2 regions of the Chryseobacterium sp. BIGb0232 genome follow, and region 1 is predicted to be linked to the other one. Evidence: riboswitches for the same ligand, from Rfam matches in the RefSeq annotation. Region 1 holds a riboswitch; the other holds the start of a gene.
The links. A riboswitch is a leader RNA that binds a small molecule or an ion and turns the genes downstream of it on or off. The one in region 1 is predicted to bind cobalamin.
Positions count from the first base shown of each region.

Region 2: linked by a shared signal. The riboswitch ahead of M2372_RS12260 (TonB-dependent siderophore receptor) and the one ahead of M2372_RS08470 (T9SS type A sorting domain-containing protein) in region 1 are both predicted to bind cobalamin.

Region 1 is NZ_JANUEH010000002.1:537,559-542,276, reverse strand. Features, by position in the region: gene clpP (ATP-dependent Clp endopeptidase proteolytic subunit ClpP) at 1-389, shown strand, start outside; gene M2372_RS08470 (T9SS type A sorting domain-containing protein) at 594-1,709, opposite strand; cobalamin riboswitch at 1,780-1,970, opposite strand; gene M2372_RS08465 (esterase-like activity of phytase family protein) at 2,226-3,491, shown strand; gene tpiA (triose-phosphate isomerase) at 3,652-4,410, opposite strand; gene M2372_RS08455 (GxxExxY protein) at 4,547-4,718, opposite strand, start outside.
Region 2 is NZ_JANUEH010000004.1:154,287-159,004, forward strand. Features, by position in the region: gene M2372_RS12255 (YncE family protein) at 1-841, opposite strand, end outside; gene M2372_RS12260 (TonB-dependent siderophore receptor) at 838-2,880, opposite strand; cobalamin riboswitch at 2,993-3,180, opposite strand; gene M2372_RS12265 (cytochrome-c peroxidase) at 3,311-4,330, opposite strand; gene M2372_RS12270 (MbnP family protein) at 4,347-4,718, opposite strand, start outside.

The sequences.
Region 1 (4,718 bases):
GAAGTGTATATGCCGGTTTAGGTATTTATGACACCATGCAGATTATTAAGCCGGATGTAGCGACAATCTGTACAGGAATGGCTGCTTCTATGGGAGCAGTATTATTGGTTGCAGGAGAAAAAGGAAAGCGTTCTGCGCTTAAACATTCAAGAGTAATGATTCACCAGCCTTCAGGAGGTGCTCAGGGAGTAGCTTCCGATATGGAGATCAACTTAAGAGAGATGTTGAAATTGAAGCAGGAGCTTTATGACATTATTGCTCATCATTCAGGACAGACTTACGAATGGGTAGAGAAATCTTCCGACAGGGATTACTGGATGACTTCTGAAGAAGCTAAAAGCTACGGTATGGTAGATGAGGTTCTTCAAAGATCTACAGAGAAAAAATAATTGATTGTATAATCATAATGAAAAACGCATCCAACTTGGATGCGTTTTTTTGTTTGCGACGAATACGCGAATTTTTATTGTACGTTTCATAGCGGATTACTATGACGAAGAAATATCAAAATTGAAGACGCGATATTCCCCTCCGATGGAGGGGTGTCGAAAATTCAAAGAATTTTTGACGGGGTGATTTACCCATCTCCCTCTTTACTTCTTCACTATCTTATGTACAGTAGAACCACTCTTAGTCTTAACCTCAACCCAGTATACACCGGTATTTAAAGATGTAATATTAATCTTAGATGCCTGGGAAGTCATCACTTTCTGTCCTAAAGAAGAATAAATATTGACTTCTTTGATATTATCAGGAGTTTCAATCTGAATAAAATCACTTGCCGGATTTGGATAAATATTGAATAATGCTTTCTTGTTTACTGAAGCCACCGATAATGTAGCGTTATGTGCTTCAGTCGGGGTGAAAGGTCTTCTTTGTCCGAAACTTAATCCTAACCATGTATTGTTATTCAATTGTATCTGGCTGAGATCAGTTTTTTTCTGCCAGCTAGAAAGGTCTTCTCCGGTGTATAATTTCCAGTTTTCTGTTCCGGAGTTATTTCCTGTGAAGGTATTGAGTGATAGATTGGAAATTTGGTTATTGCTGGAAGTGAAATTGAAATAGGAAGCTTGTGACTGGATAAGCTGCAAAGCCTGTTCCGCTGTTATACTGCCATTATATTGAATTCCAAAAACAAATGAATTGGCTTGATCATTAGAATTATTAGTTCCAAAATCTACCACAACAAGACTTTTATTGGTTCCTGTTCCAATCCAATGGGTAATTTGTGATGAAGTATACCATTGGGAACTGTAAGCGGGTACTGGAGTTGATGGTGGGGTATCAATTTCATCCATTCCATAGGTTATTCCAAACCATAGTCCGTCTGTTAAAGCAGTATATCCTACACCATTATTTTGATTGGACATATTCCCTGCATTAGGTCCCGACCAGGTAATCCAGTAATCATCTGTACTTGGAGTATGATGATTGTATGTGAAGCTGTACAGGAACCCTGAAGGAATGTCAGCCTCTATTTTAGGCTCTGCTTCTACAATAGCATTAACCATATCTTCCGCCATTAAATTATCATCATCAAAACGATAACCCCAAACATAAGAATTAGGCGTGTTGTTGTCATTAAAATCAGCAATGAAATAGGCCTTTTTAGAACCGGTTCCCACCCAAAACTTAATGTCATTTTCTGTGAATTGAGCGAAGAAAAACTGCGTACAAAGCAGTAAGAAAAAAAAATAGATTTTTCTCATAATATAATTAAATTAAAGTTTTATTCCCGAAACTTATTAATAGGAAGAGACTGGTATAGTCTGATTCTAAAATTAAAAGTTTATTCAAGGCAGGTCTCCTGGCTCGCATCCTATAGCTAACCTTCCCGGATTTTGGTCCAGTGGTATCATACAGCTACAGGTAAAACAGCTTACAGTTGCGGGTACAGCTCAAGATTTGAATAATATTCTCACTTAATTCCCTATTATGAACAGTGTTCAACCTTAAAGACCGCAAATATATCATATAAATTTTTGATGCCTATTTTGTGAATTACATACCTGTTTTAACCTTTTATTAAAGGTTAATTGTATTTTCTGAATTTGAATTTGTTGATTGGTAATGGATTGGGTTTATGTGTTCGGATTTTTAAGTTAAATATGAATTTTTGTTGTTTATACTGAATTCATCTTTAGGTTCTATTGTTAAAATACAATTATCATTGCATTCAAGATCAGTTTATAATCAAGTTATACTTTCGCGCCATAAAAGTTAATATGAAAAAATTACTATTATCTGCTTTGATGATGACTGTATTATGGTCATGTAAAGATGATGACAATAATGTAAATAACCAGGATATTAATTATTCTAAACTTCCGCAGGAATTTCCATTTTCTACTTTGGCAACAATAAACGGAGTAGCTGTGATCAATGGTGGATTTGGCTCCGGAGCTGCTGCTCACCCTACAAGAAAAGGAGAGTTTTATGTGATTACAGACCGTGGTCCGAATACAGATTATCAGAATGGTAAAAAATTTTTAACTCCCAATTTTACTCCAACCATTATGCATTTTAAAATTAATGCTGAAGGGAATGTAGAAGTAATCAAATATATTAAACTTAAAAATCCATCCGGACAGCCTATTACAGGACTTCCAAACCCAGTAGGAATGGGAAGTACAGGTGAAGTAGCTTATGATGCATCAGGAAATGTTCTGGGAACGGATAAATATGGCTTAGACAGTGAAAGTATTGTAGCTGCATCAGATGGTACATTCTGGGTTTCTGATGAATACGGACCGCACATTGTTCATTATAGTGCTGATGGAGTAGAGCTGGAAAGAATAAGCCCGATTGGGGTAAATACAGGAAGTAGAAAATTACCTGCCGTTTTAGCTAAAAGAAGAGCCAACAGAGGCATGGAAGGTCTTTGTATAACTCCGGACGGGAAAACATTGGTGGGGACAATACAGTCCATGATGTTGGTGCCTTCAAAAGCTTTGGCAACGAACACAACCTTAACGAGAATCGTAACTTTCGATATCAGTACCGGAAAAACGAAACAATATCTGTATAGACAGGATGGCGGTGCCTCGGATTCTGTTTGTGACATTACAGCATTAGGAAATAATGAATTTCTTGTGATTGAAAGAGATGGTAATTTCGGAACACAGGGCGGAATTAAAAAGGTATACAGAATCAACTTAAGTGATGCAACGGATGTTACCGGAACTGACCTTGCAGCTGTAGACGGAATGAAAGTAAACGGAAAAGCGCTGGAACAGTGTACCTGGGATGAACTTGCCAACGCAGGAATTAAACCTGTTTCTAAAAAACTAGCGGTAGACCTGGTTGCTAAACTAGGATATGAGCACGATAAATTTGAGGGAATTGTTTATTTAGGAAACAATAAACTGGCTGTTTTCAATGATGATGACTTTGGGGTAGTAGATGATGGAAACGGAAATCCTAAAGCAAAAATACTTCCTAAAACAGGGAAGGTAGACAAAGGAACTATGTATATAGTCGATATTCAATAATTAGATTTTTTTAACGGAAAGCGGCGGGATTTATTCCGCCGTTTTTTATCGTATATCATTTAAATGGTTCCGCCGAGCTGGCTTTAGCCAAAACCTATAATAAAAGCCCCTGAAAAGTACTTTTCAGGGGCTTTGTATGTGTATATTGGTCTTCTCAATACTAGTTGAAAGCCTCAATGATCTTAGAGAAATCTTCTAATTTCAAAGCAGCACCTCCAATCAGACCACCATCAATATCTGGCTGAGAGAAGATTTCTTTAGCGTTATCCGGCTTCACAGAACCTCCATAAAGGATAGAAACCTCATCTGCTACTTCCTGTCCGTATTTAGCAGCAATCGTATTTCTGATGTGTGCGTGGATTTCCTGAGCCTGCTCCGGGCTTGCTGTTTCCCCTGTTCCGATCGCCCAAACCGGTTCGTAAGCGATAACTACCTTTTTGATCTCTTCTGCTGAAAGGGTAAAAAGAGCTACTTCAGTTTGATTTTTAACCACTTCAAGATGTTGACCCGCTTTTCTTTGCTCAAGTGTTTCCCCGTTACAATAGATTGGGGTAAGACCTTTATCCAAAGCTAATTTTACTTTTCTGTTGCAGTGAGAATCTGTTTCTCCGTGATATTGTCTTCTTTCAGAATGTCCAATTAATGAACCTGTAGCATCGATAGATTCTAACATATCAGCAGAAATTTCTCCTGTATAGGCACCACTTTCGTGCTCGCTCATGTCCTGAGAGAATACTCCAATTTCATCCTTTTCAAAGATATCTTTAGCCATCATTAAGTATAAAGATGGAGGAGCGATCCAAACCTCACAGTTCGTAGCATTATTGTTTTTATAGCTTAGCAATTGAATCATTAATTGTTGTGCATCAATTACATTTTTGTTCATTTTCCAGTTGCCTGCAACTATTTTTCTTCTCATAAGATTTATATTGATTTATTTTACTTTTTAATTAAATTTTTACTTTGCATCTGCGTTATCTGCAAAATCTGCATGTATTATTTTTTCTCTCGCAGATTAGTTTGATTTCGCAGATAAATGTAGTTTTAATAGATCTTTACAGATTATTGACCACTCTTTTTATATTATCTAAAATATTGGTTGTATTAAAGTTAATTAATAGCCCCAGTTTCTTGTCAGACAATCTCAAATAAGTATATAATTGTTTATAATAAACATTATCCAGCTCTTTTACAGATTTTAATTCTAAAATAACTTTATCTTCCACT
Region 2 (4,718 bases), on a different contig from region 1:
ACAGTTTATCATTTACGATGGTCATTTCACTAACGGCAATATGAAAGTCTTTCTTGATCACTCCGGTTGCTGCATCCACTAGATATAAATTGGAAGGAACGTTGTAATAATCTCCTCTTGAACTTACATACAGATCTCCGTAATTGTCTTTTTTAAGACGGTGAAGGTTGATGGCTACATCAATTTTTTTCTTTTCTGTAAAAGTGTTCAGATCAATTACTGAAACAGTTCTGTCATAATTTGGAACCATATATCCTCCGGAATTGGCAACAAATAATTGATTACCCACAATTTCCATTTCTTCAGGTTGATATCCTACTGTTGCTGTACGCTGAACAGTCAGCGATACCGTATCTATTTCTGCAACTTTTCCTTTAGGTGCTAACGGATTGATATCCACAGGACCAGCATAGCTGCTGGCATAGGCTTTCCCACCTTTAAAGGTCATGTATCTGCAATTCTGTAAATAAATAGATTTGATATGTTTGGCTGTCTTCGCATCCAGCACTTCGATGGTATTGGAAACATTCACCACAATGTAGAGCTTACTGCCATAGATTTTAATATCATTTCCTACATCACCCAGTTCTTTTAAAACATTTGGATTGATCTCGGAATAGATATTTCTGAAATAGGTTCCTTTGGTGTAATCAAAAAAATCAAGGGTGCATTTATTGCTTCCCATATTTCCTTCATTCAATACATAGAATCCTTTTATTGCTGTATTCTCAACAGGGTTAAGCCCTTCCACTACTTCCATAGGAATAATGACATCATCGGTGCGGCAGGAAACAAGCGCAATCAATGTCAAAAACAGAAAACAAATATTTAGCTTTTTCATAAATTAAAGTTTAAAGTGAGTCTGAAGTTTCTTCCCGGCATAGGATAGTTGAGTACCACATCATAATACTGGTTAAAAACATTATTCATTTCCAGATTGATTTTAAAAGGATGTCCGGCCAGGCTCAGTTTTCTCTGAATAGAAAGATCGTGGGTATACCAAGGCTGAATAAAATTATACTGAATATTATCCAGCTGCCCATCATATCTTTTTCCTACATAGATTGTACTGTAATTGAAGCTCCAGTCTTTATAATCAGCCATTAGGGTAAAGGATCCGCTATGCCATGGTGTATAAGGGATCTGCTCTCCATAATAAGTTTCTTTCTCTCCGGCATTGTTTGTTATGTCCTGAGCCTTCTGATAGGTATACGATAATAATGGTCTAATTTTCACATTCCCTAACATCATTTCAGCCTGTACGTTTACATCTGCTCCAATGATTTCAACCTTCCCAAGGTTCACCATCATCCAACGAAACATATTAGTGGTAGGTACAGCAACAATTTTATCTTTTACTCTATTGTAATATCCGTCTACTTTTACATAAAGACCTTTAAATAGGGAATGATCATACCTTTTCTGATAGGTAAATCCCACATCATACTGATGAGTAAACTCAGGTTGCAAATACGTATTTCCAACACTCGTATAATACAGGTCATTAAAGGTTGGTAATCTGAAAATATTTTTATAAAAAGCTCTGAGGGTCAGCTCTGGTATTGCTTCCGGCTGATAGCTCATAAAGAAAGCGGGTGTCCATTCTCTCCTGTCATCAGGGCGCTTATTCATTTTTACTTCCTCAAAGGTAAATGTCCCTAAAAGGCTTCCTAAAAACTTAAATCTGTTCCATTGATAGGTAGAAGCTAAAGCTACAAGCGTAGTATAGCGGGTAGGATATGAAAAATTATACAAATTAGCATCCAGATTATTGTACTGAAAATCTCCATTCAGACTGACATCCCAATTAGGAGTAATGGAGTATACATTGGAAGAGGAAAGATAAACCTCCCGTTGAATATAGGTATTGATAGCGGGCATCGCAGACTGAGACAATACCGTATCGTTAAAATAAGTGTAATCGTAAGCAAACTTTGCCTTCAGCTGAGTTTCAAGCTTAGGAAACAGCTTTTTCCTGAAATTGGCCTGAACAAAATAATTTTCATCAAGCATTCTTGCTCCTCTTGCCTTAAAACGGTTCTTCACAATGGGCGCCGGAATACCACGGTTTGAAATATAACCATACCCACGTATATTCCAGCTTCCGTTATTTAAAGTTCCATTAATAGCGGTTTCAAAGCGCTTTGCTTTAATGTCGGAATCATATCTTTTAGAAATGGTATCAGAAGCAGTAACTCCATTAGGATATTTCCTGCTATAGTGGAACTTGTAAAGCCCATCACTTTGGAGAAATTCTGCACTTACGCTTGCTGAAACTCTTTTTGAAATCTTTTGCTCTAAGCGAAAAGAAGGATTAAATAAATCAATAGAAGCACTTTTTGCTCTTATCAGAAGATTGGTTTTCCTGTTTCCTGTGAATACCGGCGTTTTGGGTTGTAAATAAATAGATCCTGACGATCCGAAGTCTTTTGCCGGTTGAAAAATTTCACTTTTCTGACCATTGTACAACGAGATCTCTTCCAGATCATCCAGAGAATATCTTCCCAAATCGACCACTCCGTTCTGAGCATTTCCCAGCTGGATTCCATCATAGAAAACACCTACATGCTGGCTTCCCATACTTCGGATATTAACCGTCTTCAAACCACCCATTCCACCGTAATCTTTAATCTGAACTCCGGAGAAATAGCGTAAGGCATCAGCAACAGAATGACTGTTGAGCCTTTCCAGTTCTTCCCCCTGTAAGACCTGAGCCGGAAGGATTTCTTTAAAATTCTTTTTGTAAATATTGACAGTCTTTATGACTTCTCCTTTGATACTGTCTTTTTTTCTGGTTTGAGAAAACAGAATCTGAGAGGTTAACACGAATACCGTGAAAACAGTTTTATGGAATTGAAATGTACTTAGTTTTGCTATCATTAGCTCATTCATGGATCATGATGACGCTAATGGATATAAGAAAAGCAACGACAAAGCACAGCTGTTACTGCACAGAATCATTGTTGTCCTAAGCTTTATTCCACGAAAGCGTCAAACGTTTATTATTTCTGGCAGGTCTTCTGACTTACTCCGTTTTTGAAATCCTTCCCATTCCTAAAAACAGTGGATCTATTCTTCAAAAACTTTGGTGCGGAGCTTACAGCAGCGGGTCTGTTCCGGATTTTCACCGGATTCCCTTTTAAGAGCTTATTATGGCTCACCAAATTCCGGCAAAGATATAAAATTCTCACCAGATACGATGGCATGCAGAATAAAATGATTATCAATTAGTAAACATGAAAAATCCCGCTACATTGTAACGGGATTTAAGCAATCAATTTTTGTTGAGTTTTTCTGTTTTTACCTGTGATTATTTTTTTACAAATTCACGATCACTAAGCGTTTTCATAAACAGGATAAGATTTGTCTTTTCCTGCTCCGAGAGAGGAATTCTGTTTCCATTATTTTTAAAAACAGGATCAAGGTTATCTGCAGATAAAACACCTTTGTCAAAATAATCAAGGACTGCCCTTAATGTTGGGAACTGTCCATAACTTCCATAAGGTGCTGTATATTCTACATTTCTTAAAGAAGGAACCCGAAAACTCATATAATCTGCCGGAATACCCGTAACCCTTCCACGGCCGGCTTCATTGGTATCCGGATTTACAGGAAACCCAATATTCCTGAAACTCTGATCAGTAAACAACTCTGTATTATGACAACCCGCACATTTCTGTTGAAAAGTCTGATATCCCAGAGCTTCATTTTCCGTGAAAGTTTCTCCTTCTTTTCTTTTTACCTTATCATATTTGCTATTGGCAGAAATCAGGGTGTACTCATACTGTGCAATACTCTTATAAATCCTTTCAGCAGTAATGGCTTCATCTCCAAAAGCTTTTCTGAATAAATCTTTATACATCATATCATCCCTTATTTTCCCTATCACTTCCAGAATAGAAGAGCCCATTTCTTCATGAGTGATAATAGGAACCAAGGGTTGATTTTCCAATTGAAGGATATTGCCATCCCAATTATAAAACTTCATAAACAACATATTCTGGACCGCTGGTACATTTCGCAACCCTACTCTATTCTGAATTCCTATTCCTTGTGCATTATGATCTGCAAAAGCATTTCCCTGAATATGACAGCTGGAACAGGAAATAGTATTATCTGCACTTAACCTTTTCTCATTAAATAATTTCTCCCCTAATTCTACTCCATATTTTGTAGGTTTATTAGAGTTCACCGAATTGTTTAGTTCCGGAAACCCAGACGGAATATTGAGCAAGACCTGTGGATTATCGTCAGAAATAGGTTCGTAACGATCATTATTACAAGATATTAACAGAATGATAATGGCTAAAAAACTTAATCCTTTTTTCATTGCAGCAGAGAAGAGTCTAGTTTTCAACACCACTCACTGAAAACATTCCGGAAATATCACTTGAACCATTTCCACCAAGGTTATCAACAAATTTTACCATTTGGTTAGCAGTATGAATATTCGGAGTGGCATTCCCATCTGATCCTGTTCCGATAACCAATACAATCGTATTGATTTTACCCGTCAACAACTTATCAAAATCTGCTTTAATAATAATTTTAGGAGCTTTGTTATCCACTATGGCATTGTCAGGAAGATTTAAAGTAACCTCTCTGTATGCATCTACTCCCTGAGTGAAATTACCTTCTGATCCTTTTATTGTGCTCCCAGTGTGGATAGACATCTGTTTGTTATCTACTCCATAAAAACCTTCGATTTTTGTAAAACG